2 regions of the Thioclava sp. F1Mire-8 genome follow, and region 1 is predicted to be linked to the other one. Evidence: riboswitches for the same ligand, from Rfam matches in the RefSeq annotation. Region 1 holds a riboswitch; the other holds the start of a gene.

Region 1 (15,742 bases):
ACGACGAGTATCGCCAACGCCTCGACGATATCGTTGATGACCAGCGAGAACACCGTCGCCAGAACGAGAAGCGCGACGATCACCCCCTGGAACTGATGCAGCAGGATGTTGAGCGCACTGCGCGGTTTCTGACGGCGCAGGGCGTTCGGGCCGTGGCGCGCGAGGCGCGCGGCGGCCTCCTCGGCGGACAGCCCGTCCGGGAACGGCACGGACTGACGCGCCAGCACCGCCTCGGCGGTTTCGACAAATGCTGGTGCGGCGTCGGTATCCTGCATTCCCGGGGGCCTTCGGTGATCCCACGTCGATGGTAAGCCTTTCCGCGGCCTACGCAATCGTCTCGCCTTGCGTAGCAATGCCGCAGAACGCTCCCCCGGCCGCACCCAGATCACGGATCGTTGATCCCGGTCAATGACGGTTCACCGATGTCGCCCCAGCCTAGATCGCAGGTCTGGCTGCGAAATTTCACCGCAAGCGCGACCGGGAGGAGGAGGAAAACATGCATATTTGTAAAGCCATGATGGCGGCGGTGAGTGTCGCTGGCGCGCTCTCGGCCAGCGCCGCGCGGGCGGATGGCACGGTCGAGGTTCTGCACTGGTGGACCTCCGGGGGCGAGGCCAAGGCCGTCGGAGAACTGAAGAAAGCCTTCGAGGCCGAGGGCGGGGAATGGATCGACTCGCCGATCGCGGGCGGTGGCGGCGATGCCGCGATGACGGCGCTGAGGGCGCGCGTCGTGGCCGGAAACCCGCCGACCGCCGTGCAGCTCAAAGGGCCCGGCATTCAGGAATGGGCCCAGCAAGGCGCGCTCAACGACGTCCAGTCCGTGGCGGATGAGGGCAATTGGGACGATGTGTTGCCGCCGGCGCTGGCCGAAATCATGAAATACGAAGGCAAATACGTCGCAGCCCCGGTCAACATCCACCGCGTCGACTGGATCTGGGCCAACCCCGAGGCGCTGAAGAAAGCGGGCGTCGAAGGCATGCCAACGACATGGGACGAGTTCAACGCAGCCGCCGACAAGCTGCAGGCGGCGGGTATCGTGCCGCTCGCCCATGGCGGTCAGCCTTGGCAGGACGCGACGCTGTTCGAAGACGTGGTGTTGGGAATCGGTGGGGCCGATTTCTACCGCAAGGCGCTGGTGGAGCTCGATCCGGAGGCCCTGACCTCGGACATGATGGTCAAATCCTTCGATCAGCTGCGCAAGCTGCGTGGCTATGTCGATCCGAACTTCTCGGGCCGCGACTGGAACCTCGCGACCGCGATGGTGATGCGCGGCGAGGCCGGTTTCCAGATCATGGGCGACTGGGCCAAGGGCGAATTCCTCGCGGCGGGCAAGGTTCCGGAAAAGGATTTCCTGTGCTGGCCCACGCCGGGCAAGGGCTTCGTGCTGAATTCGGACAGCTTCACCTTCTTCAAGGTGGAGGGAGAAGACCGCATCGAGGGCCAGAAAGTGCTGGCGCGGTTGATCATGTCGCCCGAGTTCCAGAAGGTCTTCAATCTCGCGAAAGGGTCGATCCCGGCGCGCACGGACGTGCCGCTCGATGATTTCGACGCCTGTGCCAAACGCTCGCACGAAGACCTGCTGGCCGCGATCGAGAACGACACGCTGGTGCCGTCGATGGCGCATGAGATGGCGGTGCCCCGCTCGGTGCGCGGCGAGTTCCTCGATCTTGTGACGGCGTTCTTCAACTCCGACATGAGTTCCGAGGACGCGGTCAAGCAACTCGCTGCCGCGGTCAAGCGCGCGCAGGAAAACTAGGGCCTGCAATGTCCGGGAGGACGGGCCCCATGGCAAGGTTCGGGCGGGCGCTGGAAAGGCGCCTGCCCGCGATTGTCGTCTCTCCTCTTTTCGCGGCGAGCCTGTTCTTCGTCTACGGCTTCATCGGCTGGACGGCCTATATCTCGCTGACCCGCTCGGGGGTGATGCCCGACTACCAATTCGACGGGGTGAGCCAATATGTCCGTCTCTGGCAGACGCCGCGCTGGTACGTGGCGATCCGCAACCTGTTTGTCTTTTCGGGCCTGTTCATCTCGATCTCGATGGCGATCGGCATCCTTCTGGCGATCCTGCTCGACCAGAAGGTGCGCATCGAGGGGGTGATCCGCACGATCTACCTCTACCCGATGGCGCTGAGTTTCATCGTCACCGGAACGGTCTGGAAATGGATGCTGAACCCCGGCCTCGGCCTGGAGCGGTTGATGCATCAGGCCGGGTTCGAGAGCTTCAGATTCGACTGGCTGGTGAACTCGCATTACGCGATCTACACGGTGGTGATCGCGGCCGTCTGGCAAAGCTCCGGCTATGCGATGGCGCTGTTTCTGGCCGGGCTCCGCTCGGTCGATGACGAGGTGCTGAAAGCGGCGGCGATCGACGGCGCGGGCCCGTGGCGCACTTATACCGGGATCGTGCTGCCGATGCTGCGACCGGTGTTCCTCTCCACCGTCATCATCCTCGCCCATCTCGCGATCAAGAGCTTCGATCTGGTGATCGCGCTGACTGGCGGGGGGCCGGGCTATGCCACCGACATGCCCGCCACCTTCATGTATTCCTTCGCCTTTCAGCGCAGCGAGCTGGGCGTGGCGGCGGCGAGTGCCACGATGATGCTTATGACGGTCATCGCGATCATCGTGCCCTATCTCTACTCGGAACTGAGGAAGACAGCCGGATGAGCGCACGCAGCACAGGCGGGATCGTCCGGCGCAAGGGGCTGCATCACGGCCTGATGCGCGCGCTGCTCTTCGCGGTGCTCGGGCTGTTCTGCATCTACTACCTGATCCCGCTTCTGGTGATGATATCGACCTCGCTGAAATCGCTGGCCGAGATCAGGGAGGGCTCTCTCATCAGCCCGCCGCAGGCGCTCGACTTCAGCGCCTGGGAGAAGGCGTGGAACAGCGCCTGCGTGGGTGTGCGTTGCAACGGGCTTGCGCCCTATGTCTGGAACTCGGTGATGATGACCGTCCCGGCGGTGGCGATCTCGACGATACTGGGCGCGCTCAACGGCTATGCGCTGACCAAGTGGCGCTTTCGCGGCGCCGATACGATCTTCGCGCTGATGCTGTTCGGCGCCTTCATTCCGTTTCAGGTGATCCTTCTGCCGATGGCGCGGGTGCTGGGCCAGCTCGGGCTTGCGGGCACGGTCCCGGGGCTGATCCTTGTGCACACGGTCTATGGCCTCGCCTTCACGACCCTGTTCTTCCGCAACTTCTTCATCGGGGTTTCGGACGGCATCATTCAGGCGGCGAAGGTCGACGGGGCGGGTTTCTTCGGAATTTTCTTCCGGCTCGTGCTGCCGATGTCGCTGCCCGCGATCGTCGTCACCGTGATCTGGCAGTTCACCCAGATCTGGAACGACTTCCTGTTCGGCGTCGCATTCACGATCGGCGACAGCAACCCGGTGACGGTGGCGCTCAACAACGTGGTGAACACCTCGACGGGGGTGAAGGAATACAATGTCGACATGGCCGCGGCGATCATCGCGGCCCTGCCGACGCTGGCGGTCTATGTCTTGGCCGGGGCGTGGTTCGTGCGCGGTCTCTCGGCCGGAGCGGTGAAAGGGTAGCGATGGCAGCGGGAATTTCCCTTCAGGGCGTGCGCAAACGCTTCGGGACCAACGAGGTGATCAAGGGCATCGACCTCGAGATCGAGGCGGGCGAGTTCATTGTCCTCGTCGGGCCCTCGGGCTGCGGCAAGTCGACCCTGCTCAACCTGATCGCCGGGCTCGAGACGCTGAGCGACGGCCATATCGACATCGCGGGGCGACGAGTCGACGACACCCCGCCGCGCGACCGCGACATCGCAATGGTGTTCCAGTCCTATGCGCTCTACCCGACCAAGACGGTGCGTGAGAACATCACCTTCGGGATGCAGACCCGCCACGTCCCGCGCGCCGATCAGACCAAAGCCGTCGAGGAGTTCAGCACGCTTCTGCAGATCCATCCCTATCTCGACCGCAAGCCCGGCCAGCTTTCGGGCGGCCAGCGCCAGCGCGTCGCAATGGGCCGCGCGCTCGTGCGCAAGCCCGAAGTGTTTCTGTTCGACGAGCCCCTGTCGAACCTCGACGCCAAACTGCGGATCGAGATGCGCACCGAGATCAAGAAGCTGCACCAGCGGCTCGGCAAGACCGTCGTCTATGTCACCCACGACCAGATCGAGGCGATGACGCTGGCGACACGGATCGCGGTGATGGATAACGGCCATATCCGTCAGGTGGCCGAGCCCGGCGCGATCTACGACGATCCGGTGGACCTGTTCGTCGCGGGCTTCATGGGCTCGCCGCCGATGAACATGCTGCCCGGTGTCCTGCGCCGCGGGGGGCCGGAAGGCGTATCTGTCGAACTGGCGGAGGGCGCGGCAGAAGCGCTGCGGTTCCCCTTGTCCCAAACGCTCGCGGAGCGGATCACCGCCCCCGACGGGCAAAAGGTCGTCCTCGGGCTTCGGCCGGAGGTGATCTTCATGGCCGGGACCGAACTGCCCGGCCCCGACCGTTTCGTCTTCGAACGTCCGGTGGATCTGGTCGAGCCGACCGGACCGGACACGATGATCGTCTTCGCCCTGGGCGAGACCGAGGTGATCGCCCGGGTCCGGCCCGAGGACGCCCTGCCCCCGGGCGCGCCCTTCAGCTTTGAGGTCGATATGGGCAAGGCCAAGGTCTTCGACGCCGAGACCGGGCTGCGCCTCTAACGCGTGCAGCCCGCGGGCGTCCGGTCACCCTTTGCCTTCGGCCTCCGCGACATGGCCTTTCACCTTCAGGAAGCTGTCCGGCGTCACCGAGATCGAGTCGATCCCGAACTCCACCAGTGTGCGGGCGAATTCAGGGTAGTTCGAGGGCGCCTGACCGCAGAGACCGACCTTCGCGCCCACGCCGTGCGCTTTCTCTATGACCGTCCGGATCATCCACTGAACGGCGGCATGGCGTTCGTCGAAGAGCGTCGCGAGCCTGTCGCTGTCGCGATCGATCCCTAGGGTCAGCTGCGTCAGATCGTTGGACCCGATGGAGAACCCGTCGAACCGCTCGGCGAAGGCTTCGGCGAGGATGACGTTCGAGGGCACTTCGCACATCACGTAGATTTGCAGCCCGTTCGAGCCGCGCACCAGCCCTTCCTCGGCCATCACCGCCAGCACGCGGTCGGCTTCCTCGGGCGTCCGGCAGAACGGCACCATCACCAGCACATTGTCGAATCCGGCCTCTTCGCGCAGCCGACGGATCGCCCGACATTCCAGCCGGAACCCGTCGACATAGGCCGGATCGTAATAGCGCGAGGCCCCGCGCCAGCCGATCATCGGGTTGGATTCCACCGGCTCGAACTGCCGCCCGCCAAGCAGGTCGGCATATTCGTTCGTCTTGAAATCGCTCAGCCGCAGGATCATCGGGTTCGGATAGGCTACGGCGGCGATCCGGGACAGGCCGAGCGCCAGTTGATCGACGAAATATTCGGACTTGTCCTCGTATCCCCTAGTGAGGGTTTCGATTTCCTCCCGCACTTCCGCCTCCTGAATGTCGGAGAAATGCAGCAGCGCCATCGGGTGGACCCGGATCGTGTTCGAGATCACGAATTCCATCCGCGCCAGACCGACACCGTCGATCGGCAACCGCCACCAGCGCGCGGCAATGGCCGGATTGGCGAGGTTTAGCATCACCTTGGTCTTGGTTTCCGGCACCGCGTCGAGGTTCAGATCTTCGACCGAGAATTCGGCAAAGCCGTCATAGACCAGACCCTCGTCCCCTTCGGCGCAGCAGACGGTCACCTCCTGCTCGTCATGCAGCACATGGGTTGCATCTCCACACCCGACGACGGCGGGAACACCCAACTCGCGGCTGACGATGGCGGCATGGCTGGTTCTGCCTCCGTGATCGGTGATGATCGCCGAGGCCCGTTTCATCACCGGTACCCAGTCTGGGTCCGTCGTCGATGTGACAAGGATCGAGCCGTCCACGAAATCGTCGATGTCCTTGACGTCCTCGATCAGGCAGACCCGCCCGGTCGCGATCTGCTCGCCCACCGACAGACCGTTGACGACGACCGGACCGTGCGCGCCGATCGTGTAACGCCGCAGTGACCCTGCAGAGACATGCGACTGAACCGTCTCGGGGCGCGCCTGCACGATGTAAAGCTTGCCCGTGACGCCGTCCTTGGCCCATTCCATGTCCATCGGCTGCCCGTAATGCGCTTCGATGGTCGCCGCTTGCTGCGCGAGGTCGAGCACTTCGTCATCCGACAGGACGAACCTCCCGCGCTCGGCTTTCGAGGTCGGCACGTTGCGCACCGGGTTCGGAGCGTCCGGCCCGGCATAGATCATCTTGATCTCTTTCGCGCCGAGCTTCCTCTCGATGATCGGTTTGATCCCCGTCTTACCGAGGAACGGCTTGTAGACCTGAAACTCGTCCGGCGTGACCGCGCCTTGCACGACGTTTTCGCCCAAGCCCCAGGCCGCGCTGATCAGCACGACCTTGTCGAAGCCGGTTTCCGTGTCGATCGAGAACATCACCCCTGACCCGCCGATATCCGAGCGCACCATCTGCTGAACGCCCACGGAGAGCGCGACATCGAGGTGATTGAACCCTCTGAGCTTGCGATAGGTGATCGCGCGGTCGGTGAAGAGCGAGGCATAGCACTTGCGGCAGGCGGTCAGAAGCTCCTCCTCGCCCCAGACGTTGAGATAGGTCTCCTGCTGACCGGCGAAGCTGGCATCGGGAAGATCTTCGGCCGTCGCGCTCGAGCGCACGGCGACGGAGACCTCGGGCACCCCTGCCCGCTTGGACAAGTCGCGATACGCCTCCCGGATCGCCGCCTCGGTCGGGGCAGGCCAATCGCCTGCCACGATCGTGTCGCGAATGCTCTGACCGGCGACGTGAAGGCTGATCTTGTCGGCATCGTAATCCGCAAGATAGCCCGCGATGGCCTCTGTCAGCTTGTTTTCATCGAGAAACATCCGATAGGCGTCGGCGGTGGTGGCGAAGCCCGGCGGGACCTGAATACCCTTGGCGCCAAGTTCCTGCACCATCTCGCCGAGCGAAGAGTTCTTGCCGCCCACAAGCGCGACATCTTCGCGGCGTAAGCTGTCGAAAGGAATGACTTCTTTCTTCGTCGTCATGGGCTCGCCTCTCCTGTTTGCACTTGCGGGCACTCTATCCGAGGCGCGCATCGGGGCCTTGATCTCTGTCAACGCGGAGCCTTTCGGACGGGGCTCTGCCTGCGTACCCTCCGCCGCCCAATCCGGTCTGGACAGCGTGAGATTTTCCTGCGATCAAATCCGGGATGGTGTCCGGCCCCAAAGGGTCGGCTGAAAAGGGAACACGGTGCGGGCGAGGCCCAACTCCGTGACTGCCCCCGCAACTGTAAGCGGCGAGCGCCACCGAAAACGCCACTGACCTGCAAAGGTTGGGAAGGTCCGGTGAAGCGAAGACCCGCGAGTCAGGAGACCTGCCATCTCGGATGCGCCGCCGCGCATCTCGGTCACCTTAAACCCGGGCGGGGTGCCCTGGGACGGAGAGACGAGAGATGGACCAGATCGGACCTCGCATATCGCCGTGCCGCGACCAATCCCGCCCTTTTGCGCGGAGGGCGCGATGCTTTTGGAACGAACGCTTTCACTCTTACAACTCGATATAGGGCCGATCTCGCCGCTGCGGGCGCGTGAGCTGGGCACGCTGGGCTACATGGAATGGCTTGGCACGCTGCCGGGCGACATGCCCTATGCGAAGGCGGCGATTGTCGCCCATATGCAGGCCTATCCGCATTCCCTGATCTCGCCCGCGGTGGAGGTGTTCTGCGAACTCCTGCTGGAGTCGCTGACCCCGGAGCCCTTCGCCCTGCCGATCGAGATGCCCCCGCCGGTGCGGCGCGGCGGCGCACGCGCCCGGCGCGGCCTCTAACCCGTTCTTCGTCTTGCGGTCGCATTCAGCGGCCCGACCGAGGACCATTGCAGCAGGAAACGGCACTCCGTCTCCTGCGAGGCTCGGCTCTGTCCAACGATGGTCATGGATGAACTGAGAGGATCTCTCCATGAATGACAACAAACTGACCCGCCTGCTCGACGCGCGCCCGGTGATCTGCGCCGAGGGCTTTCTGTTCGAACTGGAACGGCGCGGCTATCTGACCGCCGGGGAATTCGTGCCCGAGGTGGCGCTCGAATACCCGCAGGCGCTGCGCAATCTGCATGTCGATTTCCAGCGCGCCGGAAGCGATATCGTCGAGGCCTTCACCTATAACGGCCACCGCGAGAAGATGCGCGTGATCGGCAAGGAAGACCTGCTGGAGCCGCTCAACCGCGCGGCGCTGAAGATCGCCCGCGAGGTCGCCAATGCCAAGACCGGAAACCTGATGGCGGGCAATATCTCGAACACGAATATCTGGGACCCGGCCGATCCGGCGCGGCAGGCCGAGGTGCGCGCGATGTTCGACGAGATGGTCGGCTGGGCGGTCGAGGAAGGCGCGGATATCCTCATCGGCGAGACCTTCTACTACGCGGGCGAGGCGCTATGCGCGCTCGAGGCCGCGAAGGCGTCGGGGCTGCCGGTGGTGCTGACGCTGGCGCCGATGGCGGCCAACGAGATGATGGACGGGGTCGGCATCGTCGAGACCTGCCAGCAGCTCGAACAGGCGGGCGCCGATGTCGTCGGGCTGAACTGCTTCCGCGGGCCGCAGACGATGATGCCGTGGCTGCGCAAGGTGCGCGCGGCGGTGAGCTGCCATGTCGGCGCCCTGCCCGTGCCCTACCGGACCACGAAGGAGGAGCCCACCTTCTTCAACCTCTCCGATCACAACGGCTGCACCTGCCCCTCGCCGCATGGCCGGACCTTCCCGACCGCGCTCGATCCGTTGGCCTGCAACCGCTACGAGATCGGCGCCTTCGCGCGTGAGGCGCAGGCGATCGGGGTGAATTACCTCGGCGTGTGCTGCGGGGCGAGCCCGATGCATATCCGCGAAATGGCCGAGGCCGTGGGTCGCGAGACCGAGGCCAGCCGCTTCTCGGAGCGCATGGAGAACCACTTCATGTATGGCCAGAACGCCCGCCTTCCGGCGCATATCCGGGCGCTTGGTGACGGGGCCTGAGCCTTGACACAGCCCTGTCGCGCGAGAGTTTCGCGCGCCAGGGAAATCTATATATTGACACCACTACACCATGCATCCCAATATGATGTTGCTTTGGTTCCTGCGAGTCACTCCGCAGGCGAAGAGGGAAGCCGGTGGAATTCCGGCGCTGCCCCCGCAACTGTAAGCGGCGAGCCTGATGTCCGAATGTCACTGGTGCGATGCGCCGGGAAGACGGACCGAGAGGCGTTCGAGCCGCGAGCCAGGAGACCTGCCAGAGCAGATAGACGACGACCGCGGCGGAGGGCCCGGGCGCGTGGCTATGTGCTGCGGCACCCTGCCCACGAGCCTTGTCCCGCGCTGCCGACAGCCAACAAAGGGACAGAAAATGACCATCACCGTCTATTCGAAACCGGCCTGCGTGCAATGCACCGCCACGACCCGTGCGCTGGATGCCAAGGGGATCGACTACAACGTGATCGACCTCACCAAGGATGCCGCCGCGATGGAAATGGTGCAGGACTTGGGTTACCGGCAGGCCCCGGTGGTGATCGCCAACGAGGATCACTGGGCGGGCTTTCGCCCCGACATGATCAACCGCCTGGTCTGAGGCCTAGCCGCGATGGGACAGGCAAGGCTGATCTATTACTCCTCGGCCTCGGGGAACACGCAGCGCTTCGTGGAGCGGCTGGGCCTGCCCGCGCAGCGCCTGCCCCTCTCGGCGGAGGCTCCGATGCCGTACCCGCCCTGCCCCTACGTCCTGATCTGCCCGAGCTACGCCGACGGCAAGGGGCGCGGCGCGGTCGCGAAACCGGTCATCGCCTTTCTCAACGATCCCACCCGCCGCGCGGGCCTGCGCGGCGTGATCGCCAGCGGCAATCGCAATTTCGGCGCGCTCTTCGCCTGCGCGGGCGATCTGCTGGCGCGCAAGTGCAACATCCCCGTGCTCTACCGGTTCGAACTGGCGGGGACCGACACTGACATCGACCGCGTGCGCGCGGGTCTCGACAATTTCTGGAGGCTGGAATGCTCGACAGCGAAGTAAAACCGAGCGGGGCCACGGCCTCGGAATTCGCGGGGCTTGATCACCACGCGCTCAACGCAATGCTCAACCTCTATGACGCGGAGGGCAATATCCGCTTCGAGGCCGACCGGATGGCGGCGCGGCAATATTTCCTGCGCCATGTGAACCAGAACACGGTGTTCTTCCATTCGCTGGACGAGAAGCTCGGCTATCTGGTGGAGGAAGGCTATTACGACGCCGCCGTGCTGGACCAGTATTCGCGCAACTTCCAGCGCGCGATCTGGGATGCGGCTTTCGCGGCCAAGTTCCGCTTTCCGACCTTCCTCGGCGCGTTCAAATATTACACCTCCTACACGCTGAAGACCCGCGACGGGCAGCGGTACCTCGAACGCTACGAAGACCGCGTCGTGATGGTCGCGCTGACGCTTGCGCGCGGCGACGAAGCGCTGGCGATGCGGCTAATGGAGGAGATGCTGGCGGGTCGCTTCCAGCCCGCGACGCCGACCTTCCTCAATGCGGGCAAGAAGGCGCGGGGCGAATTCGTCTCCTGCTTCCTGCTGCGACTGGAAGACAACATGGAAAGCATCGGGCGCGGCATCAACTCGGCGCTGCAACTGTCCAAACGCGGCGGCGGCGTGGCCCTGATGCTGACCAATATCCGCGAATATGGCGCGCCGATCAAAGGGATCGAGAACCAATCCTCGGGCGTGATCCCGGTGATGAAGCTGCTCGAAGACAGCTTCAGCTATGCCAACCAGCTGGGCGCGCGTCAGGGTGCGGGCGCGGTTTATCTGCACGCCCATCACCCCGACATCCTGCGCTTCCTCGACACCAAGCGCGAGAATGCGGACGAGAAAATCCGGATCAAGACGCTGAGCCTCGGCGTGGTGATCCCCGACATCACCTTCGAGCTCGCGAAGAAGAACGAGGAGATGTATCTCTTCTCGCCGCATGACGTGGAGCGGGTCTATGGCTGCGCCTTCTCGGAGATTTCCGTGACCGAGAAATACCACGAAATGGTCGACGACGCGCGGATCCGCAAACGCAAGATCAACGCCCGCGCCTTCTTCCAGACACTGGCCGAGATCCAGTTCGAAAGCGGCTATCCCTACATCATGTTCGAGGACACGGTGAACCGCGCCAACCCGATCGCGGGACGGATCACCATGTCGAACCTGTGCTCGGAAATCCTGCAGGTGGCCGAGCCGTCGGAGTTCGATGAGGACTTGGGCTATGCGCGGATGGGCACGGATATCTCGTGCAATCTGGGTTCGCTCAACATCGCCAAGGTGATGGATGGCGGCGATCTGGGTGCGAGCGTCGGGGCCGCGATCCGCGCGCTCTCGGCGGTGTCGGGGATGAGTGCGATCAACGCCGTCCCCTCGATCCGCAAGGGCAACGAGGAAAGTCACGCGATCGGTCTGGGTCAGATGAACCTGCACGGCTTCCTCGCCCGCGAGCGCATCCATTATGGCAGCCCCGAGGGGATCGAATTCACCTCCGTCTATTTCGCCGCCGTAGCCTATCACGCGCTGGCGGAATCGAACCGGCTGGCCGCCGAGCATGGCCGGAGTTTCAAGGGGTTCGAGGCCTCTGCCTATGCCGATGGCAGCTTCTTCGAGAAATACGTCACCCGCGATTTTCTGCCTGAGAGCGACACCGTAACGGCCCTGTTCGACCGCTTCGGGATCACCCTGCCCACCCGCGCCGACTGGGCCGAGCTGCGCGACCGGGTCATGGAGTCCGGCCTGTGGAATCGCAACCTGCAAGCCGTGCCGCCCACCGGCTCGATCAGCTATATCAACAACGCGACCGCCTCGATCCACCCGATCACCGCGAAGATCGAGATTCGCAAGGAAGGCAAGATCGGCCGGGTCTATTACCCCGCGCCCTACATGACGAACGACAATCTCGAGTTCTACCGCGACGCCTATCAGATCGGCCCCGAGGCGATCATCGACACCTATGCGGCAGCGACCGAGCATGTCGATCAAGGTCTCTCGCTGACGCTGTTCTTCCCGGCCGAGGCCACGACCCGCGACATCAACCGCGCCCAGATCTATGCATGGCGGCGCGGCATCAAGACCATCTATTACATCCGCCTGCGCCAAGCGGCCCTCGAGGGGACCGAGGTGCAGGGCTGCGTATCCTGTTCCCTGTGAGGCCCGCCATGAAAGATCTGCACACACCCCGCCCCGTCCCCCGTGCCGTCAACTGGAACCGCCTTCAGGACGACAAGGATCTCGAAGTCTGGAACCGGCTCACGTCGAATTTCTGGCTGCCCGAGAAGGTGCCGCTGTCGAATGACATTCAAAGCTGGTCGCAGCTGACCGAGGACGAACAGACCCTGACGATCCGGGTTTTCACCGGGCTGACGCTGCTGGACACGATCCAGAACACGGTCGGCGCGCCCGCGCTGATGGCCGATGCCGCGACGCCCCATGAGGAAGCCGTGCTGTCCAATATCGCCTTCATGGAGGCCGTGCACGCGCGCAGCTATTCGTCTGTCTTCTCGACGCTTTGCAACACCGGCGAGGTCGACGAGGCCTTCCGCTGGTCGCAGGAGAACCCGCATCTGCAGGCCAAGTCGCGGCTGATCCTCGACGAATACGACGCGACGGCGAGCCCGTTGAAGCGCAAGGTGGCGAGCGTCTTTCTGGAAAGCTTCCTGTTCTATTCGGGCTTCTACCTGCCGATGCACTGGTCGAGCCGCGCGCGCCTGACCAACACGGCCGACCTGATCCGCCTGATCATCCGTGACGAGGCGATCCACGGCTATTACATCGGCTACAAGTTCCAGCGCGCGTTGGAGCGGGCGACCGAGACCGAGCGCACCGAGATCAAGGATTTCGCCTTCTCGCTGATGTTCGACCTCTATGACATCGAGGGCCGCTATACCGAGCAGCTCTATGACGGTCTGGGCCTGACGGAGGATGTGAAGCACTTCCTGCATTACAACGCCAACAAGGCGCTGCAGAACCTCGGCTACGAGGCGCTCTTCCCCGAAGAGGCGACGCGCGTGAACCCCGCGATCCTCGCCGCGCTCTCGCCCGGATCGGACGAAAACCACGACTTCTTCTCGGGCTCGGGATCGAGCTACGTGATCGGCAAGGCGGTCGCGACCGAGGACGAGGACTGGGCGTTCTGAACCCGCCGCCGCCCGCGCCTCAGACGGGGCGCGGGGCAGTATCCGGGGCTGCGGTCTCGCCGGTCGATTTCAGCGTGGCGATGAACCGCTTGGTGCGCTCGCGCTCGGGCGCATCGAAGACCTGCCGCGCCGGGCCGGTCTCGACCACCCCGCCGCTTTCCAGCACGACCACCCGCTCGGCGATCTGCGAGGCCAGCCGCAAATCGTGGGTGGCCATCACCATCGTCGTGCCCTCGCGGGCCAGCTGTGCCAGAACGTCGACGACTTCCGCCGCCAGTTCCGGATCGAGCGCCGAGGTCGGCTCGTCGCAGAGCAGCACTTTCGGCGACGGGGCGAGCGCGCGGGCAATCGCGATGCGCTGCTGCTGCCCGCCCGAAAGCGTCGCGGGCCAGGCATCGGCCTTATGCGCCATTCCGACCTTCTCCAAGAGCGACATCGCGCGTTCACGCGCCTTCGCGGCGGGCCAGTTCTGCACGGTCACGAGGCTCTCCATCACGTTCTCGATCGCGGTGCGATGCGGGAAGAGCTGGAAGTTCTGGAACACCATCCCGGTCTGTTGCCGGATCGACTGGATCTGGCCGCGCGAGAGCCGCCCGCCCTCGGTCAGCGTCACCGTGGCGTCGCCGATGGCGAGCGTGCCGCTCGTGGGCACCTCCAGCAGGTTGATGGTACGCAAAAGCGTGCTCTTGCCGCCGCCGGAGGGGCCGATCAGCGCGGTCACGGAGCCCTCAGGCAGAGACAGCGAGATCCCCGACAGAACCTCGTTCTCGCCGAACCGCTTGGTGATATTCGACAGCTCGATCATGTGCGTTCCTCCAGAAAGCCGCCATATTGGCCGAGGCGCCGTTCGAGCCGCCCCTGCAGCGCCGACAGGACCGAGCAGAGCGCGAGATAGATCAGCGCCGCCTCGACATAGAGGACGAGCGGTTCATAGGTGGTCGCGACGATCCGCTGCGCCGCCTGAAACAGTTCCGGCACGGTGATCGCTGCGGCGAGCGACGTATCCTTCACCAGCGAGATGAAGCTGTTCGACAAGGGCGGCACCGCGACGCGCGAGGCCTGGGGCACGATGGTGCGGGTCATCGTCTGCCGCCAGTTCATGCCGATGGAATAGGACGCTTCCCACTGCCCTTTGGACACCGAGGACAGCGCCGCGCGCAGGATTTCCGACGTGTAGGCGCCGACATTCAGCGTGAAGCCGATCAGCCCCGCCACGAAGGCGTCGAGCGTGATCCCGAGGCTCGGCAGCCCGTAGAAGATCAGGAAAAGCTGCACCAGAAGCGGCGTGCCCCGGATCACCCAGACATAGAACCGCACGATCCACACCAGCGGACGCGGCCCGAACAGCCGGATCACCGCGCAGAGCAGCCCGAGCGCAAGGCCCAGCGTGAAGGTGATGAGCGTCAGCGGGATCGTGAAGGTCACCGTCGCCTGCAAAAGCGGCACGAGCGATGACCACATCAGGGGCAACCAGTCAGCCATAGCGGATCCTTTCTGCAAGCCTGACGCGCCTCCGGGCTGAATCCCGAAGGCGCGCGCGGCTCGACATTCGGCTTACTTCGAGACGTCTTCCCCGAAATACTCTTCGGAGATTTTCTGGTAGGTCCCGTCGGCCTTCATCTCGTCGAGCGCCTTGTTGATCGCAGCCAGCAGGTCGGGCTGGTCCTTCGCGATGATCACGCCGGAATAGTTCGCATCGGGCATGGTCGCGGCCAGCTTCACGGGGGCGTCCGGCTTGTTCTTCTTGAAGTCGAGGAAGGACAGGCTGTCATTCACCGTCGCATCGGCGCGGTTCTGGATGACAAGCGCGATCGACTGATCGAACCCGTTCGTGCCGATCAGTTCGGCACCGTGATCCGAGGCGATCTTGCCGAAATTGCTCGAGAGCGTCTGGGCGGCGGTCTTGCCTTTCAGATCGTCGAAGCCGGTGATGTCGGTCTCGTCCTTGCGCACGATCAGCGCCGCTTTCGACGCGATATAGGGCTGCGAGAAATCGTATTTCTTCTTGCGCGCATCGGTGATGCCCACCTCGTTGATCACCGCGTCGTAGCGGTCGGCATCGAGCCCTGCGATCAGGCCGTCCCAGCGGCCTTCGAGGAACTTCACCTTCACGCCCAGCTTTTCGCCGATGGCGCGCGCGATGGCGACGTCGAAGCCGGTCAGCTTTCCGGATTCGTCATGGTAGGTGAAGGGCGGATAGGTGCCTTCGGTGCCGACGCGGAAGACGCCGTCTTTCTGGATATCAGCGAGGCTCGCGGCCTGGGCCGCGGGCGCCACGATCCCGGCGAGGGCTGCGATGGCGATGAGGGTGCGAACGGGTTTCATGCGAGATACCTCCGATAGGTCGAAGACGCCGCCGTGGGGCGCGTCGGAATGACAGGCGCCTTACCTAGTAACGCCGCAAACCGGAGTCGATGCGCCAGACAAGTATCTGATAAAATTAGTCTTTTATCCCATCTCGTCGAGCGGAATCGGAACGAATTCCATCAATGCCCTACGCGAAAGAAAGCCTGTTCCACGGCGCGCGGTCTCGGCGAAAC
Region 2 (15,742 bases), 590 kb from region 1:
AATCGAAGAGATTTTGGACCTTTGCCAAGGCGCCCGCGTTACTCCCTAGCGAACACAGAGATCTTCAGTCGCTGAAGACCCAGGAGGACCCCCATGACAGCAGCTCCGCTTGGCCCCGGCCAACTCAACGCAATCGACCATGGCGGCTCGGGTCGGCCCGTGGTCCTGATCCACGGCTGGCCGCTCTCGGGCAAGGCGTGGGAACGGCAGGTCCCGGCCCTGCTCGACGCCGGCCACCGCGTCATCACCTATGACCGCCGAGGCTTCGGTCTGGCGGAAAAACCCACTGAGGGCTTCGATTACGACACGCTCGCCGCCGATCTCGATGCCCTCATCACGGCGATGGATCTGCATGACGTGACACTGGTGGGCTTCTCGATGGGCGGCGGCGAGGTCGCGCGCTACATCCGCAATCACGGCGAAGGCAGGCTGCGCGCCGCTGTGTTCGCCTCCGCCGTGACTCCCTATCTGATGCAGAGTGACGACAACCCCGACGGCCCGCTGACCAAGGAGGCCGCCGAGGAGATGGAGCAGGGCCTGCGTGATGGGCGCGAGAGCTTCTTCCCGCAATTCGTAGAGACTTTCTACAGCGCCGGCGGCGAGCTCAAGGCCTCGGACGAGGATTGCGAAAAGGCGGTAACGCTGTGCAACCAGTCCGACCAGAGCGCGGCGCTCGGCTGCATGGAAGCGTTCGGCACGACCGATTTCCGCGCCGACCTGGAGGCCGTGCGGGTGCCGGTTCTGGTGATTCACGGCGACAGCGACGAGATCGTTCCGCTCGAAGGCTCGGCCGCGCGGACCTACAAGGCGATCCCCGACAGCCAGTTCTTCACGATCAAGGGCGCGCCGCATGGCTGCAACGTCACCCATTCGGAAGAGTTCAACATCGCGCTGATGGAGTTCCTGAAGTAACGCACCCCGGGCTTCGGCCTTCTATCAGTCCGGCCCGCGATCCCTTGCGGGCCGGGTTTCTATTGTCTAAAATGTTCATGTTTTGTTTTCACCACCCCTCTCTGTCGCTGCGACCCGATGACCACGCCCCACCCTTTCCCCCTGCGCGAAGGCCGCACCCATGAGGTCTGCGGCATGGGCACCACGAGCTTCGCCTGCGCGGTCTGCGCCAGCACCACGGGGCCGATCCTCTGGGTGAACGAACGCCATCGCCGCGAAGGGCTCAATCCGCGCGGTCTGGTGAGCTTCTTCGACCCGGCGCGGCTTCTGCTGGCGCGCGGCAAGGACCAGACCGACACGCTCGCGGTGATGGAAGAGGCGCTGCGCGACGGCTCGGTGCCGCTTGTGATCGGGGAATTGCCGCGCGAGATCGGGCTGACGGCGGGGCGGCGGCTGCAACTGGCCGCCAAGGAGGGCCGCGCGACGGGGCTGTGCCTGATCCTGCCCGATGGCGGCTCGAACGCGGCGGAGACGCGCTGGCACGCGATGCCGATCTACGACAAGCTGCTGCGCGAGGGCGTGGACTCGCCGCGTCTGCGCTGGCGGCAGCTGAAGAACAAATCCGGCCCCTGCCGCGCCTGGGAGGTGGAGTGGAACGCGAAGACCCGCACGCCCGAGATCCTGTCGGTCAATGACTGCGCACCGTCGAGCGTACCGGTGTAGCCCTATGCCTCAGAGGTCGAGCTTGTCCTCGATCGCGCCGATCTGGGCGACCGGATCGACGGGCCACTGGCTGATATTCTGCAAGCCGCGATCTTCCAGCACCTCGCTTCCCGGATGATCTGCCAGCCATGCCTCGATCTGTGCATCGCGTGCGCGCAGAAGAGCTGCGAATTGCGGACGATAGAGCGTGACCATCGCGCTCAGCCAAAGGTTCACCGCCCAGTTCGGATGCGCCAGTTCGATCGCGAAATGATCGAGCAGCCGGATCATGTCTTCGGCGCGATAGAGGCATTCGTCCGTCACCCAGCGATTGGTGGTGAAAATGCGGATCGCCCGGCCCTTCGCATCCACGCTGATCGCGCCGATATGGACGAAGCGCGCGGACCTGTCCTCGGGGATTTTCGCACCGGGCAGATCCCACGGCTCCAACTCCGGAATGATCCCTTCGGGGCGCATGAACAGGTGGAAATGCCCGTTCTCTTCCTCGGCCATCTCGCGCGCGTCATGGGCATGGTAGAAATAGTGGCAATGCGTCTCGGTATCGAAGACATCGCCCTGCGGGTAGCGCGACCAGACAAGGAAATCCCCCTGCCCGCGCAGCACTTCCGAGACGACGCTCATTCCCGATTTCGCCAGCACCGTCTCGCATTCGAGAACGGTCTCGGCCGCGTCATGCATCTCTTCCAGTCGGGCACGAGGCAGCCCCTCGATCCCCGGATCGGCGATGCGCAGCGTGGGCGCTGGCGTCGCCGGGTTGGCACTGTCGGGTGACATCTCGGAGGATGTTTCGGGTCGAGTCATCGGTCTCTCCTCATGCGAACGGGGCCAGCCTAGGCGCTGACCCCGTCCTTGTCATCGCGGCATCTGCGCTCAGAGCGGCTCCATGCCGAGCATCTCACGCACAGCCGGTTCACGCGAGGTCTTCAGACCAATCTGGCGGCCTTCCTGCACGGCGATCTCGTTCGGAACGCCTTTCGAGGCACGGTAGAGCGCCCACATCGCGCCCACCCGGTTCGCGCTCTCGCAATGCAGCAGGATCGGGTAGTTCGCCGGGTCTTCGACGATCTTCGCGAATTCGGCGACCTGTTCCTCGGTCGGCGCCTTGGTCGGCACGGAGATCTGGATATAGTTCATCCCGGCCCTCTGCACGAGATCGCCTTCGTTCGGCGCGCCCTCGTCAGGCTTGAGCAGACTCACGACGGTCTTGAAGCCGAGCATTTTAAGCATCGGGATGCCCGTCGGGTCGATGAAGCCACCGGTGCCGACATAGGGCGTCGCGCGCAGGTAGTTGTCGACGATCGGGGGCATCTTGTCGCCATAGGGCGCCTGCGTGGCCTTGACGGTAGTGTCATAGGGCCCGCTGGCCATCGGTGCCGCGTCGTTGCCCGCATCCGCAGCCTTTGCCGCCGAGGGCGCGCAGGGGTTCGCCGCGGCGGGCGCGCAGGGGTTGGCCGCCGCCGGAGCGCAAGGGTTGGCCGGAGCGCAGGGGTTCGCGACCGCCGGCGCACAGGGGTTGGTCGCCTGCGCGCTGGAGGTGGCGGGAACCGCGGCGCTCATCGCGACCGCCGTCACCGGCACCATCGCGGCGCGCAACAGGCTCTTGCGTTTCTTGTGCAGTTTCATGGACTTTGTCCTCCCTAGGCTATCGTCCGTGTTAATACTGGTTACCCACGCGCGTTTGCTGATGTCAGGGCGAACTCGTCGGCCTCGTCATCCGGGGCGCATACCTCTTCGGCGGTGAACGGACCGCCACGCGACCGCTCGAGGATCGTGCCGAGGCGGAAGCCCACAGCGGCGATGATGATCAGCGCCAGCAGGATCACCCATTCCGGCAGCCCGAAGAGCTGCGGCAGGGTCTGCGCCGTCGGCCCCTGACCTGCGAGGTAGAAATCCTTGATCGGGTCGAACACCCAGGCGAAGACCGAGGTGCCGAGCACCATGCCGATCGCGAAGACCACCGCGTCGATCCGGCCCGAGGCCACACCGACCACGGAGGTGCCCGGGCAGTAGCCGCCCACAGCAAATCCCGCGCCGATGAAGACACCGCCCAGCAGGATCGCCCAGAAGAAGAGCGTCGGGATGAAGACCGCGGCCGGGCCCATCCAGCCCATCGTCCGCAGCACGTAGAGCCCCACGGCGCAGACGATCACCGCGGTGAACATCACCTTGAAGACCGAGAAGTCGCGCAGCGTGAACTGCCCCGTCAGCTTGCGCGGAGAGCCGAAGCCCGCAGCTTCCAGCGCATAGCCGAACAGGATGCCCGACAGGAGCCCCGAGGCTATGCCGCTATCGTAAAGAGGGATACTCATTGCCAGATCCTCCGCATCATCATCGAGACGGCGAAGCCCGCCGCGAAGAAGCCGATCAGGAAGACGAAGCCCGCCACGGCGAGCGTCGCGCTGCCCGACAGACCCAGACCCGAGGTGCAGCCGCGCGCCAGACGCGCGCCGAAGCCCACCAGCGCGCCGCCCAGCAGCGCATAGACGAGGCGATTGCCGGAACTGGTGCGCGGCCCGCGCTCCACCTTGACCGAGATCCGGCCCGCGCCTTTCGCGCCGAGCCACGCCCCGATCAGGACGCCCACCACTTCCCAGGTGATCCAGCTCAGAAGCGGGCTGCCTGCCGCCATGAAAGGACCGAAATAGGAATTGCTGGCGGTCGCCTGCGGGGCGATCCAGTCATTGGCCTGCGCCGCGAAGCGGGTCACGAAGCCGGATGCGCCGAGCCCGTGCCCGGTCACGATGAAGGTCAACAGCAACGCGAGGCCGAGCGCAGTGCCGGCGGCGAGCGGTGACCAGAATGGTTTTGGAGCGTCTCTCATGAAAACCTCCGATCCTCCCATAATCATATTCAAAGATGATGATACAACACACCCGAACCGTTTCAACATTTTTAACCGCTGCAAGGCGGCAAATGACATATTGTCGGAAGGCACCCTACCCGCCCGCCAGAGAAAACCACCGAAAGCCAAAGCCTTGCCCCAATCCCCCGCCTCCTTCACCGCGACGATTGATCGCGACGGTCGCTGCGAATTGGCGCGGTCGGGGGGGCGGCTTTTTCCCTATTGGAGCTTCACCAAACCGGTGATTGCGGCTCTGGCGCTGATGCTCGAGGCCGAGGGGTGGCTCGACCTGCGCGCGCCGCTCGACCTGCCGGAGCTGCCCGGTCGCATCACCCTCGCCCGTCTGCTCGACCACAGCGCGGGCCTGCCCGATTACGGCACCCTGCCCGACTATCACGCCGATGTCGCCGCCGGACGCGCACCGTGGCCACGCGATCTGCTGGTGGCACGGGTTTTGGCGCAGCACTCGCGCGACGAGTGGCGCTATTCCAACCTCGGTTACATGCTCGCCCGCGAGGCGATCGAACGGGCAGCGTGCCGGAGCCTCGCGGAGCTGGTACGAGACCGGATCGCTGGACCGTTGGGGCTTGAAAGCGTGCGGCTCGCGGAGGCGCCTGCCGATTTCGCAGAACTTCACTGGCCCGAGGCGCGCGACTACCATCCCGGCTGGGTCTATCACCGCACGCTGATCGGCACGGCGGGCGATGCGGCGCGGCTGTTGCGCGGGCTGAGCGATCTGCTCTCGCAAGACGCATTCGCCCGCATGACCGCCTGTCGCGAGCTGGGCGGCGCGCTGCCGGAGCGACCTTGGACGCGGCATGGCTACGGGCTGGGGCTGATGTGCGGCGACTGGGGCGAGACGCGCGTTTTCGGCCATTCCGGCGCGGGGCCGTTCAGCGCCAACGCGGTCTATCACTGCCCCGAGACAGGCCGCACCGTCGCCGCCTTCACGCATGGCCCCTTCGAGGGGCCGGCGGAGATCGCAGTGGCAAAGCTCGTGGTGGGGCGGTGAGGGCTGCGCCCGACCCTGGGTGGGCGCATGCGCTCCCTAGGTGGATTTCCGTTTATCGCTCCACCTCTCCCTAACTTGCGTTCGCGCGGCTCCGGTGCAGATGCGCCCTCCCGGAGGGAGGGTTGGGCGCAGCCCGGGCTGACCGCCCGGGCGAAGGCACGGTTTCAGACGCGTCCGAAGCCTCCGGCGCATACCTTCGTCGCCAAAAAGAAAGGCGGCAACCTCCGTCGCCGCCTCTCCCAAGATACCGGGAAATCTGATCTCACACGCCGCTGTCGAAGGGCTCGAACGCCTCGGCGCGGGCACGCTTCCAGCGCTTGAGATAGCCGAAGCGGTCGTCATCCTCGCGCAAAAGGAACCCTTCGGGCATGTAGTGATAGATCTCGTCGCCCACTTTGAAATCCCGCTCGCGGTCGCGCACCAGCAGGTGATGCGGCAGGAACTGGCCCGGATGGGTGAGGCCCGCAGCCCCCGTCATTTCGGCCAGCGCCTTCATCGTGTTGCGGTGGAAATTGGCCACGCGGGTCGCCTTGTCCGGCACCACCAGCGCGCGCTGACGGATCGGATCCTGCGTGGTGACGCCGGTCGGGCAGCGGTTGGTGTGGCACGACTGCGCCTGAATGCAGCCGATCGAGAACATGAAACCGCGCGCCGAATTCGCCCAATCCGCGCCGATCGCGAGAACCTTGGCGATGTGGAACGCGGTGACGACCTTGCCCGAGGCCCCGATCTTCACCTGATCGCGCAGCCCCGCACCGCGCAGCGTGTTGTGCACGAAGCTGAGCCCTTCCACGAGCGGGAAGCCCATGTGGTTGGCGAATTCCAAAGGCGCGGCACCGGTGCCGCCTTCCTTGCCGTCGACGACGATGAAATCGGGCGTGATACCGGTCTCGAGCATCGCCTTGACGATGCACATGAACTCGCGGCGATGCCCGACGCAGAGCTTGAAACCCACTGGCTTGCCGCCCGACAGTTCGCGCAGTTCGCCAATGAATTCCATCATCTCGATCGGCGTCGAGAAGGCCGAATGCGAGGCGGGCGAGATGCAGTCGCGATCCATCGGGATGTCGCGTGCCTCGGCGATCTCGGGGGTGATCTTTGCGGCCGGGAGCATGCCGCCGTGGCCCGGCTTCGCACCCTGGCTCAGCTTCAGCTCGATCATCTTGACCTGCGGGTCCTGCGCGCGCTTGGCGAATTTCTCGGGGTTGAAGCTGCCATCGTGATTGCGGCAGCCGAAATAGCCCGAACCCACCTCGAAGATCAGATCGCCGCCCTCGCGGTGATAGCGCGAGATACCGCCCTCACCGGTGTCATGCGCGAAGCCGCCCATCTTCGCGCCTCTGTTGAGCGCCATGATCGCGTTCGCCGAGAGCGCTCCGAAGGACATCGCCGAAATATTGTAGATCGACGCCTTGTAGGGCTGTTTGCAGGTCTCGCCGCCGATCTCGACGCGGAAATCGCTATCCTCGATGTGGCGCGGCTTCACCGAATGGGTGATCCACTGATAGCCCGATTCCGAGACACGCATCCGCGTACCGAAGGGCTTGGCGTCCTCGATATCCTTGGCCCGCTGGTAGACGATCGTGCGGGTGGCACGCGAGAACGGCACCTCCTCGTCGTCGCCTTCGATCAGGTATTGCCGGATCTCGGGGCGGATCTCCTCGAAGAAGAAGCGCAGATGGCCGAGGATCGGATAGTTCCGGGTGATGGCGTGGCGGCCCTGGATCAGGTCGTAGATGCCGACCAGCGTCAGGAAACCGAAAAGGATCGCGGCGACCAGGAACCAATCTGTCAGGATCAAGCCGGAAAGCGCGAAGAGCGTCAGCAGGGCTGACAGGACGAGCGGAGAAAACCGTATGAAACGCGTGAACATGCCCCCTCCCGCGGGGTTTTTTGTCTTGTGTTCGCTTTGCCCGCCCACTCTAGCGTGCGCGGGTTCTATGTCGAAGAACAATTACGCCCGCAACCCCGGATCGGACCAGATAGCCGCCTCGAGCGTATCTAGGCCGTCGGTCAGCGCGGCGGGGCCCGGTTGCAGAATGAGGGTCGATTTGACCTCGTGCAGCCGGTTTCGCGCAACAGCCGGAACGTCCTGCCAGCCTGGCCTTGCGGAAACTTTCTCGGGGCGGAATTTCTTGCCGCACCAGGAGCCCACGATGACCTCGGGCGCGGCTGCGATCACTTGTTCGGGAGCGACGATGCGATCCTTGGCTTTGCCCTCTTTCGCCAGCTCGGCGAAGACATCGCGACCACCCGCGATCTCGATCAGCTCCGACACCCAGCCGACGGCAGAGATCAGCGGCTCGTTCCATTCCTCGAACCAGACGCGCGGACGGCTCGGGCGCGGCTTTGCGGCGATCTCCGCCAGACGCGTCTCGTAGCCTGCGGCCAACAGTTCCGCCCGCTCGGTGCAGCCCACCAGCGCGCCCACCGTGCAGATCATGTCGAGGATGCCGGCGACCGAGCGCTGGTTGAACGCGTGCACGGCCACGCCCTCGCGCACCAGCCCCGCGACGATGTCGGCCTGAAGGTCCGAGAACGTCAGGACGAGGTCCGGCTCCAGCGCAAGGATCTTCGGTAAATCGGCGGAGATGAAAGCGGAGACGCGCGGCTTTTCCTGCCGTACCCGTTTGGGCCGCACCGCGTAGCCCGAGACGCCGACGATGCGCGCGTCCTCGCCCAGAAGGTAGAGCGTCTCGACCGTTTCCTCGGTCAGGCAGACGATGCGTTCAGGAGGAAATGCCATCAGATCCCCAATGTGGAAAGTGGTTGAAAAACCGGGCCTTCCGACGTGATTTTAAAGTGCGCGCGGATGTGAAAGACCTGCGCCAGAAGCGTCTCGGTCAGGACCTCGCCGGGCGGTCCATCCGCCACAAGCCGCCCGCGATCCATCACCCAAAGCCGGGTGCAATGGCGCGCGGCCAGCCCCAGATCATGCAGTGAGGTGACGACGGCGCCGCCCGCCTGCGCGTGGGCGCTGAAGACCTGCATCGTCGCGATCTGCGCCGCCGGATCGAGCCCGGCAATGGGCTCGTCTGCGAGGATCAGCGGGCTTTCCTGCGCGAGCGCCCGGGCGATCAGCACCCGCGCCTGCTCGCCGCCCGAAAGCTGCGTGGCGGCGCGGTCTCGGTAAGTGTCGAGCCCCATCCGGCGCAGCGCTTCTTCCACCGCCGCCGCCCCGCGCGTCGCGTGATCGCGGCCATGCGGCAACCGCCCCAGCGCGACAAGATCGGCAACCGACAGCCCCCAGGCGATTTCGCGCGCCTGCGGCAGCCACGCCGCCGCCCGCGCCCGCGCCATCGGATCGAGCGCCGACAGCGAGCTGTCCCCGCGATGCGACAAGAGCCCCATCGCACCGCGCAGCAGCGAGGTCTTGCCCGCGCCGTTGGGCCCGATCAGCCCGATCAGCTCGCCCGGCGCGACCTGCGCCGAGACGTGATCGACGACCGGGCATTCGCCCCGCAGAACGATCAGGTTTTCCAGCTTCAGCATCAGCCCTCGCGCCCCATCTTGCGGATCATCGACAGGAAGAACGGCGCGCCGACCAGCGCGGTCAGCACCCCCAGTTTCAGGTCGCGCTCAGGCGCGATCACCCGCGTCGCGATATCGGCCAGCGTCAGCATCGCCGCCCCGCCAAGCGCCGAAGCCGGAAGCAGCCGTGAGGGCCGCGCGCCCACGGATTTGCGCAGCAGATGCGGCACGACGAGGCCGACGAAGCCGATCGCACCCGCGACCGCCGTGGCCGCACCGACCATGAGCGCGGTCCCGAAGACGACCTGAAGCCTCAGTTTTTTCAAAGAGATACCAAGCGAAGCTGCAGCATCCTCCCCAAGGCTCAGCGCATCCAGCCCGGCCCCTGCGCGCAGCAGGATCAAAGCGCCCACGATCAGGAACGGCAGTGCCAGGGCGACATGGGTCATCGACCGATCGGCAAGCGAGCCCATCATCCAGAACACGATCTCGGCCGCGGCATAGGGCGACGGAGCGAGGTTCAGCACCAGCGCGGTCGCCGCCGCCGCCAGCGCGGAGACGGCGATGCCTGCAAGGATCAGCACCAACGCCCGGCCCTCGCGCCCGGCAAGGATCAAGATCAGCGCGACGGCCACGCCCGCGCCCGCCAGCGCGGCGAGCGGCAGGGCCAGGGCGAAGAGCGCGTAGAGCCCGGTCTGGATCGCGATGACCGCGCCAAGCGCCGCCCCTGCAGAGGTGCCGATCAGCCCAGGCTCGGCAAGCGGGTTGCGCAGGAAGCCCTGCATCGCGGCGCCAGACAGCCCCAGCGCGGCGCCAACGCCGATACCGAGGATCGCGCGCGGCAGGCGCAATTCGCGCATCACCAAGCCCGCCGCGCCATCGCCGGAAATGAGCGCGGATATCCCGTCGAGCGGCGAAATCCCCGACGGTCCGATCAGCAGCGACGCTGCGAAAAGCACCGCGCAGAAGGCTGAGAGGAGAATGAGGATCGCGCGATAACTCATTGCGTCAACTTCTCTTTCTCGATCTTGCGCCCAAGCGTCGCCAGTTGCCCTACCGCATTCAGCATCGCCGGTGCGCCGCAGGTCCAGCTCGCATCGCGCAGGCCCCGCACGACCGGAAGATCGCGCAGCACCGGGTGCGCCAGCACCTCCTGCGCGCGGCTCGTGCCGGTGCCGCCTTGCGAGCCCCCCACGACCACCAGATCGGGGCGATCCATCACCAGATCCTCCAGAGGCAACCGCCCGCCCCAGTCGAGCCCCGGCCCGCTGACGACGTTCTGAAATCCTGCCATTTCAAGGATTTGCCCTTCAAGGGTTCGCGGCCCGTAGCCATAGCCCGAGGGCCCGATGATCGCAGCTTTCAGCCCCGGCGCGGGTGTCTGGATCGCCGCCAGCCGCGCATCGAAATCCGCGAGCATCTTCGCCGCGCGACCGGGATGGCCAAGAAGCTTCCCCATCGTCTCGATCCGGCCGCGGATCTCGGGCAGCGAGGTGCCGGGCGGCAGTTGCTCGACCCGGATCCCGAGTGTGCGCAACATGCGGATCGTGTCGGGGTTCGACCAGGTATCGGCCAGCACGAGATCGGGATGGAGAATGGAGATTTCCTCGGCGCGCCCGAAGTTTACGGGAACGTCTTCAGCCTGTTTCCAGTGCACCGACATCGACGGGTCGGTCGCGAAATGGCTGACCGAGACGATCTGCGACGGATCGGCCAGCGCCAGCGCCAGCTGATCGGTGCAGAGGTTCATGGAGACGACCCGCCGCGGCACATCTCCCGCAGGCTCTTCCGCCCATGCGGAGGAGGTCGCCGCCAGGGCGGCGAAAAGGGCGGCGCAAACCGCCCCTTTCAGATCAGAACCGCGCACGCAGCCCCACATAGGCGGCGCGACCCGAGGTGCCGTAGCCCGGCCAGAGCTGGTAATCGGTGTCGGTCAGGTTCTCGATGCGCAGATAGGCCTCCTTCTCGTTGCCCAGATCGTAGGTCATCTGCGCGTTCAGCAGGCCGTAATCGGGCTGGCTCTGACGATCGGTGACCACACGCATATCGGCGGCGAGCGTGATCTTGTCGGTCACCTGCGCGTCGATGCCCGCGGTCAACGTATGACGCCCGAAGGCCGAGTTCCACGTCGATCCCGACGACAGCCCGTCGGGGTTCTTCCAGTCGAGATAGGTGTAGCCGAGGCTGTAGTTGATCTTGCTGGTGATCGGCCCTTTCAGCCCCAGCTCCAGCCCCTGCCGCTTCGCGGTGCCCGAGGTCTGGTAGTAGGTGCCGTCGTAGTCGATCAGGTCGTCCACCTCGATATGGAACAGCGTCGCGGTCAGCTTATGCGCACCGAAGTCACGCTCGACGCCGAGATCGTAGCTCAGCGATTTCTCAGGCTTGAGGTCGGGATTGCCTACGTAGCCGCCATAGAGTTCATAACCCGACGGCGCGCGGAAGCCATTGCCGATCGACGCCCGGTAGAGCGTCGCGGCGTCGGCCTGCCACGTCACGCCCAGACGACCCGTGGTGTTGCCGCCGAAATCCGAGTGATCGTCGTGGCGCGCGGAGGCGGTCACGTTCACCCCGTCCATCGGCGAGAAAGCGTATTCACCGAAGATACCCGTATCCGCCGTCAGGACGTGGCCCGAGACATAGGTGCCTGTATAGGTTTCCAGCGTGCGATCCGCCCCGAAGGTCAGCCGCCCCGGCCCGAGATCGGTCGAGGCTTTCCAGTCGAGTTTGCGGCGCTTGCCCTCGTAGCCATAGTCATAGACCGGATACCAGCGCGAGGTCGTGTAATAGGTCAGACCGAGCTCGTGATCGAGCGGGCCGGTCACGAATTTCGCGAAGAGACGTCCGCCCCGCTCCTTGTGGATCGTGTATTCCCCGTCGTCGGAGGGCGGCGAGGTGAAGGCATTGTCGAACTCGCCCCGATCGTTCTGCGCGAACCCGTTGAAGCCGATCAGCAGATTGTCGGAGATGCGCTTCTGCACGCGCAGGCTGACACGGTCGGCGCGGTAGCCGTCCTTCTCGGTATTGCCGTTCTTCTTGTCGGCGGCCGAGAAGCCTGCAGTGTAAATTTTCGACAGCTGAATCGCGAGCTCGTCATCGCCCTTCTTCCAGCCGAAATTATAGGCCGCATTCGCGGTGTGGTAGGAGCCGAGCTCGAGCTTGACGCTTTGGCTCACGCCATCCTCGGTCGGGCGCGGCGTGTCGAGGTTGATCACACCTGCAACCGCCTGCCCGCCATAGACCGCCGATTGCGAGCCGCGCATGATCTCGACCCGGTCGTAGTTGAACGTGTTGAACCGGCCCAGGTCGGGCAGCACCTGCGTCGCCGACGGATCGGAGACGTCGATCCCGTCCACCATGACCTTCACGTAATTCTGCGACACGCCGCGAATGGTGAAGCCGGTCTGCGCGCCCATCGGCCCGCGCGACAGGATGCCGACGCCCGGCGACTGCGCGATCAGGTTGGCGAGACGGGTCTGGCCCGAACGCTCCAGCTCCTTGCGCGACAGCACGGTGACCGCCTGCGCGGTCTTGTCCGACGATTGCGGCTCGAGCGCGCCGTGATAGATCACGATCTCATCGAGTTGGTAAGGTTGCGCATCTTGCGCGAGCGCGGGGCCTGCCAGCGCTGTGGTGAGCATCAGGCCCACGGTCAAACGGGTGCGGATCATATCCAATTCCCTCGTGCCGCGACTCTGCGGTCGCGTGAACTTCGTATTGCAAGTCTTTGGAAATTTGGAATTTCCGCCGACGGTGAAAAATGTCACCACTGACGGAAGACCGCCTCCGCTGCGCGCCCCGCACAGGCAGAAAGGATGAGCGCCTCGGCAGGTCTCCTGGCTCGCGGGTCCTGGTTCCGGCTGGCCTTCCCGGGTCTCCCCAGTGGCTCAGTCAGCCGTCACTCGCCGCTCACAGTTGCGGGGGCAGCCCCGGAATGAATGCACGCATCGCACCGGGTTCCCTTTTCATCCGCTTTCGCGGAACCGAAGTGCCCCTGCTGTGCCGCGCGCGCCGCACTGAGTCAAGAATATTTCAGCTTTCCACAGCGCGTCGGCAGCGCCGGTTGAACCGGATCGAGGATAGCAGCGCGAGACCGATCAGCCCGGCCCCGATCAGGCCGGTGATCACCTCGGGCACTTCCACCAGCGTCTGCGCGAACATGACGACGGAGAGGATCAGGATCGACCAGAAGGCGCCGTTCTCGAGATAGCGGAATTCGCTGAGCGTGTTGCGCTCCACCAGCATCAGGGTCATCGAGCGCACATACATCGCACCGATCCCCAGACCGATCGCGATCAGGAACAGGTTCTGGGTCAGCGCGAAGGCCCCGATCACCCCGTCGAAACTGAAGGACGCATCGAGCACTTCGAGATAGAGAAACGCGCCGAGGCCCGCCTTGGCCGTCTCGGCGGCGATATTCGTCCGGTCGAGCACGTGGCTGAGCACCTCGACGCCGAGAAAGGTCGCAAGGCCGCAGATGGAGGCGAAGAGGAACTCGTCCTCGCGCCCCTCCGGCAGAATCCAGGTGAAAAGCAGAACGACGACCAGCACGAAGCCGATCTCCAGACCTCGGATCGACGCGAGCGCGCGCAACCGGCGCTCCAGCGCGCGGATCCAGTCGACCTCCTTGCCCTCGTCGATGAAATAGGTGAGCGCGACCATCATCAGGAAGGCGCCACCGAAGCCCGCGATCGACAGATGCGCGTCCTCGATGATCTCGGCATATTCGGCCGGGTGTTTCGCAGCCAGAAGAACCGCATCCCAAGGTCCGATGCCCGCGGCGATCACGACGATCAGAAGCGGGAAGAGGATACGCATCCCGAACACCGCGATCAGGATGCCCCATGTCAGGAAACGACGCTGCCATTTCGGCGTCATCTGGTGCAGCTTGTTGGCGTTGACGATGGCGTTGTCGAAGCTCAGCGATATTTCCAGCACGGCCAGCACGGCAGTGATCATCAGGAAAGAGACCGCGCCGCCAAGCCCTCCGGTCTGGGCGAACCCCAGCGCGAAGGACCCGACCAGCCCTGCCACCGTGACGGCGATGGCCCAGGAAAAATAACGATACATGATGGTCATGCTGGCTCCGGCTGCATGAGGCCTCACTTAGGCTTCGCCCCCTGTCTTCGCAAGGGAGCGCACTGTCAGAGTTGGTCTGTGTGACCCTACGGCGTGGGGCGGGTGGGCGGAAAAACGCGGCGCAAGACACCCTGCGCACGGCGGGTCGCGCCCGCTAGAGCCCGACCTCGTCGAGCCAGCCCTTGATCCGCGCCTCATTCACCCCGAGATCGGATTTCCCGTAGACGAGGTGCCCGCGGATCTGCAGCGTATCGCCTTCGATCCAGAGCGTGGTGACATCGGGAAAGCCCCAGACGGCCGAGCGCGTCACATAGGCCGCGTAGCCCTCGTCGGCGCTGCCCGCGACGCGCTTGGTGCGCGCGGTGCCCCGGATGATCTTGTCGAGCGCGGCCATCTGCGCCGGCGGATCGGAGACGTCGCGCACGGCCTGAAACCCGCCTGTCTCCGGGTGGTCACCGGGCGCTTTCGCCAGCCCGTCGACATCGAAGCGCGCCGGATCAATCGGGGCGAGGCGCACCCACCCGTCGGCCGCCACCACGACGGCGAGCCCGAGCGCGAGGATCGTCACGGCCCGTTTCATGCCGCCCTCTCCCGCATCGCCCAGCCCGCAAGGGCGATCAGCTCGGTCGCGACATGAGCCCCGGCGATCGCCGTCACCCCGGTCGGATCGTAGGGCGGAGAGACCTCGACCACGTCGCCGCCGATCAGGTTGATGCCCTTCAGCCCGCGCAACAGCTCTGCCGCCTGCCAGCTCGCCAGACCGCCCCAGACAGGCGTACCGGTGCCGGGCGCGAAGGCCGGGTCCAGACCGTCGATGTCGAAGGTGAGGTAGCAGGGTCTATCACCCACCACCGCGCGGATGCGTTCGAGCGTGGGACCGATCCCTTCGCGATGCACGCTCGGCGCATCCACGATGTTCACGCCCAGCGTATCGGGATTGTCGGTACGGATGCCGACCGAGACCACATTCTCCGCCCGCAAGACGCCCGACTTGATCGCCTTGTAGAGGAAAGTGCCATGGTCGATCCGGTCCATGTCGTCATCGGCCCATGTGTCGGAATGGGCGTCGATCTGGATCAGCGCGATCTCGCCATGCGCGGCGACTGCCGCGCGCAGGATCGGCAGCGTGATGAAGTGATCGCCGCCGAGCGTGATCGGCGCCACGCCCGCCCCGAAGATCGCGCCGAGATGCGCCTCGATCCGACCCGGCACCTCGGGTACATTGGCATAGTCGAAGGGCATGTCACCGTAATCGACGATCGCCAGCTCGGAGAGCGGGTCATAGCCCCAGCCATAGGGCGCATCGAAAGCCTGCAGCGTCGAGGCTTCGCGGATCGCGCGCGGCCCGAACCGCGTGCCGGGGCGGTTGGTCACCGCCTGATCGAAGGGGATGCCGGTCACGGCGATCTGCGCGCCTGCGAGGTCTTTCGTGTAACGCCGCCGCAGGAAGCTGGTCGCGCCACCGAAGGTATTCTCGAAGCTCAGACCGCGCGCATCTGCGCGCGTAAAGGCCTGATCCACTTGGGTTTTCGCATCTTCCAGAGCCATGGTCGCCCTCCCTTTCGCCCGCGAAATCTGCGCCAGCCCTCGCAGGAGGTCAAGTTGCCCCGCAAGGCGACGAGGGACGTGTCCGAATCCGCGCACTCCGACAAGGGCCCGCCTGGGGCGATCCGGGCCGGGCAGTGCCCGCAACCGCGCGAACCGGGCGCAGAAGACCGAAGCTCTCA

Evidence for each region. A riboswitch is a leader RNA that binds a small molecule or an ion and turns the genes downstream of it on or off. The one in region 1 is predicted to bind cobalamin.
Region 2: another riboswitch for cobalamin. It lies ahead of B6V75_RS00955 (TonB-dependent receptor); the one in region 1 lies ahead of nrdH (glutaredoxin-like protein NrdH).

The regions. Positions count from the first base shown of each region.
Region 1 covers NZ_NBNY01000001.1:792,128-807,869, forward strand. The annotation lists gene B6V75_RS03700 (cation-transporting P-type ATPase) at 1-275, opposite strand, end outside; gene B6V75_RS03705 (ABC transporter substrate-binding protein) at 497-1,756, shown strand; gene B6V75_RS03710 (sugar ABC transporter permease) at 1,786-2,667, shown strand; gene B6V75_RS03715 (carbohydrate ABC transporter permease) at 2,664-3,557, shown strand; gene ugpC (sn-glycerol-3-phosphate ABC transporter ATP-binding protein UgpC) at 3,560-4,678, shown strand; gene ppsA (phosphoenolpyruvate synthase) at 4,703-7,090, opposite strand; cobalamin riboswitch at 7,239-7,442, shown strand; gene B6V75_RS03730 (hypothetical protein) at 7,566-7,871, shown strand; gene B6V75_RS03735 (homocysteine S-methyltransferase family protein) at 8,002-9,051, shown strand; cobalamin riboswitch at 9,129-9,324, shown strand; gene nrdH (glutaredoxin-like protein NrdH) at 9,419-9,640, shown strand; gene nrdI (class Ib ribonucleoside-diphosphate reductase assembly flavoprotein NrdI) at 9,653-10,075, shown strand; gene nrdE (class 1b ribonucleoside-diphosphate reductase subunit alpha) at 10,045-12,216, shown strand; gene nrdF (class 1b ribonucleoside-diphosphate reductase subunit beta) at 12,225-13,202, shown strand; gene B6V75_RS03760 (amino acid ABC transporter ATP-binding protein) at 13,222-14,007, opposite strand; gene B6V75_RS03765 (amino acid ABC transporter permease) at 14,004-14,684, opposite strand; gene B6V75_RS03770 (amino acid ABC transporter substrate-binding protein) at 14,757-15,527, opposite strand.
Region 2 covers NZ_NBNY01000001.1:204,809-220,550, reverse strand. The annotation lists gene B6V75_RS01020 (alpha/beta hydrolase) at 94-912, shown strand; gene B6V75_RS01015 (hypothetical protein) at 1,030-1,614, shown strand; gene B6V75_RS01010 (hypothetical protein) at 1,624-2,415, opposite strand; gene B6V75_RS18400 (protein tyrosine phosphatase family protein) at 2,485-3,237, opposite strand; gene B6V75_RS00995 (DUF6691 family protein) at 3,279-3,923, opposite strand; gene B6V75_RS00990 (YeeE/YedE thiosulfate transporter family protein) at 3,920-4,435, opposite strand; gene B6V75_RS00985 (serine hydrolase domain-containing protein) at 4,590-5,468, shown strand; gene B6V75_RS00980 (FMN-binding glutamate synthase family protein) at 5,731-7,341, opposite strand; gene B6V75_RS00975 (cobalamin-binding protein) at 7,423-8,214, opposite strand; gene B6V75_RS00970 (ABC transporter ATP-binding protein) at 8,214-8,960, opposite strand; gene B6V75_RS00965 (iron ABC transporter permease) at 8,960-9,943, opposite strand; gene B6V75_RS00960 (ABC transporter substrate-binding protein) at 9,940-10,689, opposite strand; gene B6V75_RS00955 (TonB-dependent receptor) at 10,793-12,607, opposite strand; cobalamin riboswitch at 12,745-12,939, opposite strand; gene B6V75_RS00950 (DUF475 domain-containing protein) at 12,969-14,015, opposite strand; gene B6V75_RS00945 (DUF1499 domain-containing protein) at 14,170-14,595, opposite strand; gene speB (agmatinase) at 14,592-15,563, opposite strand.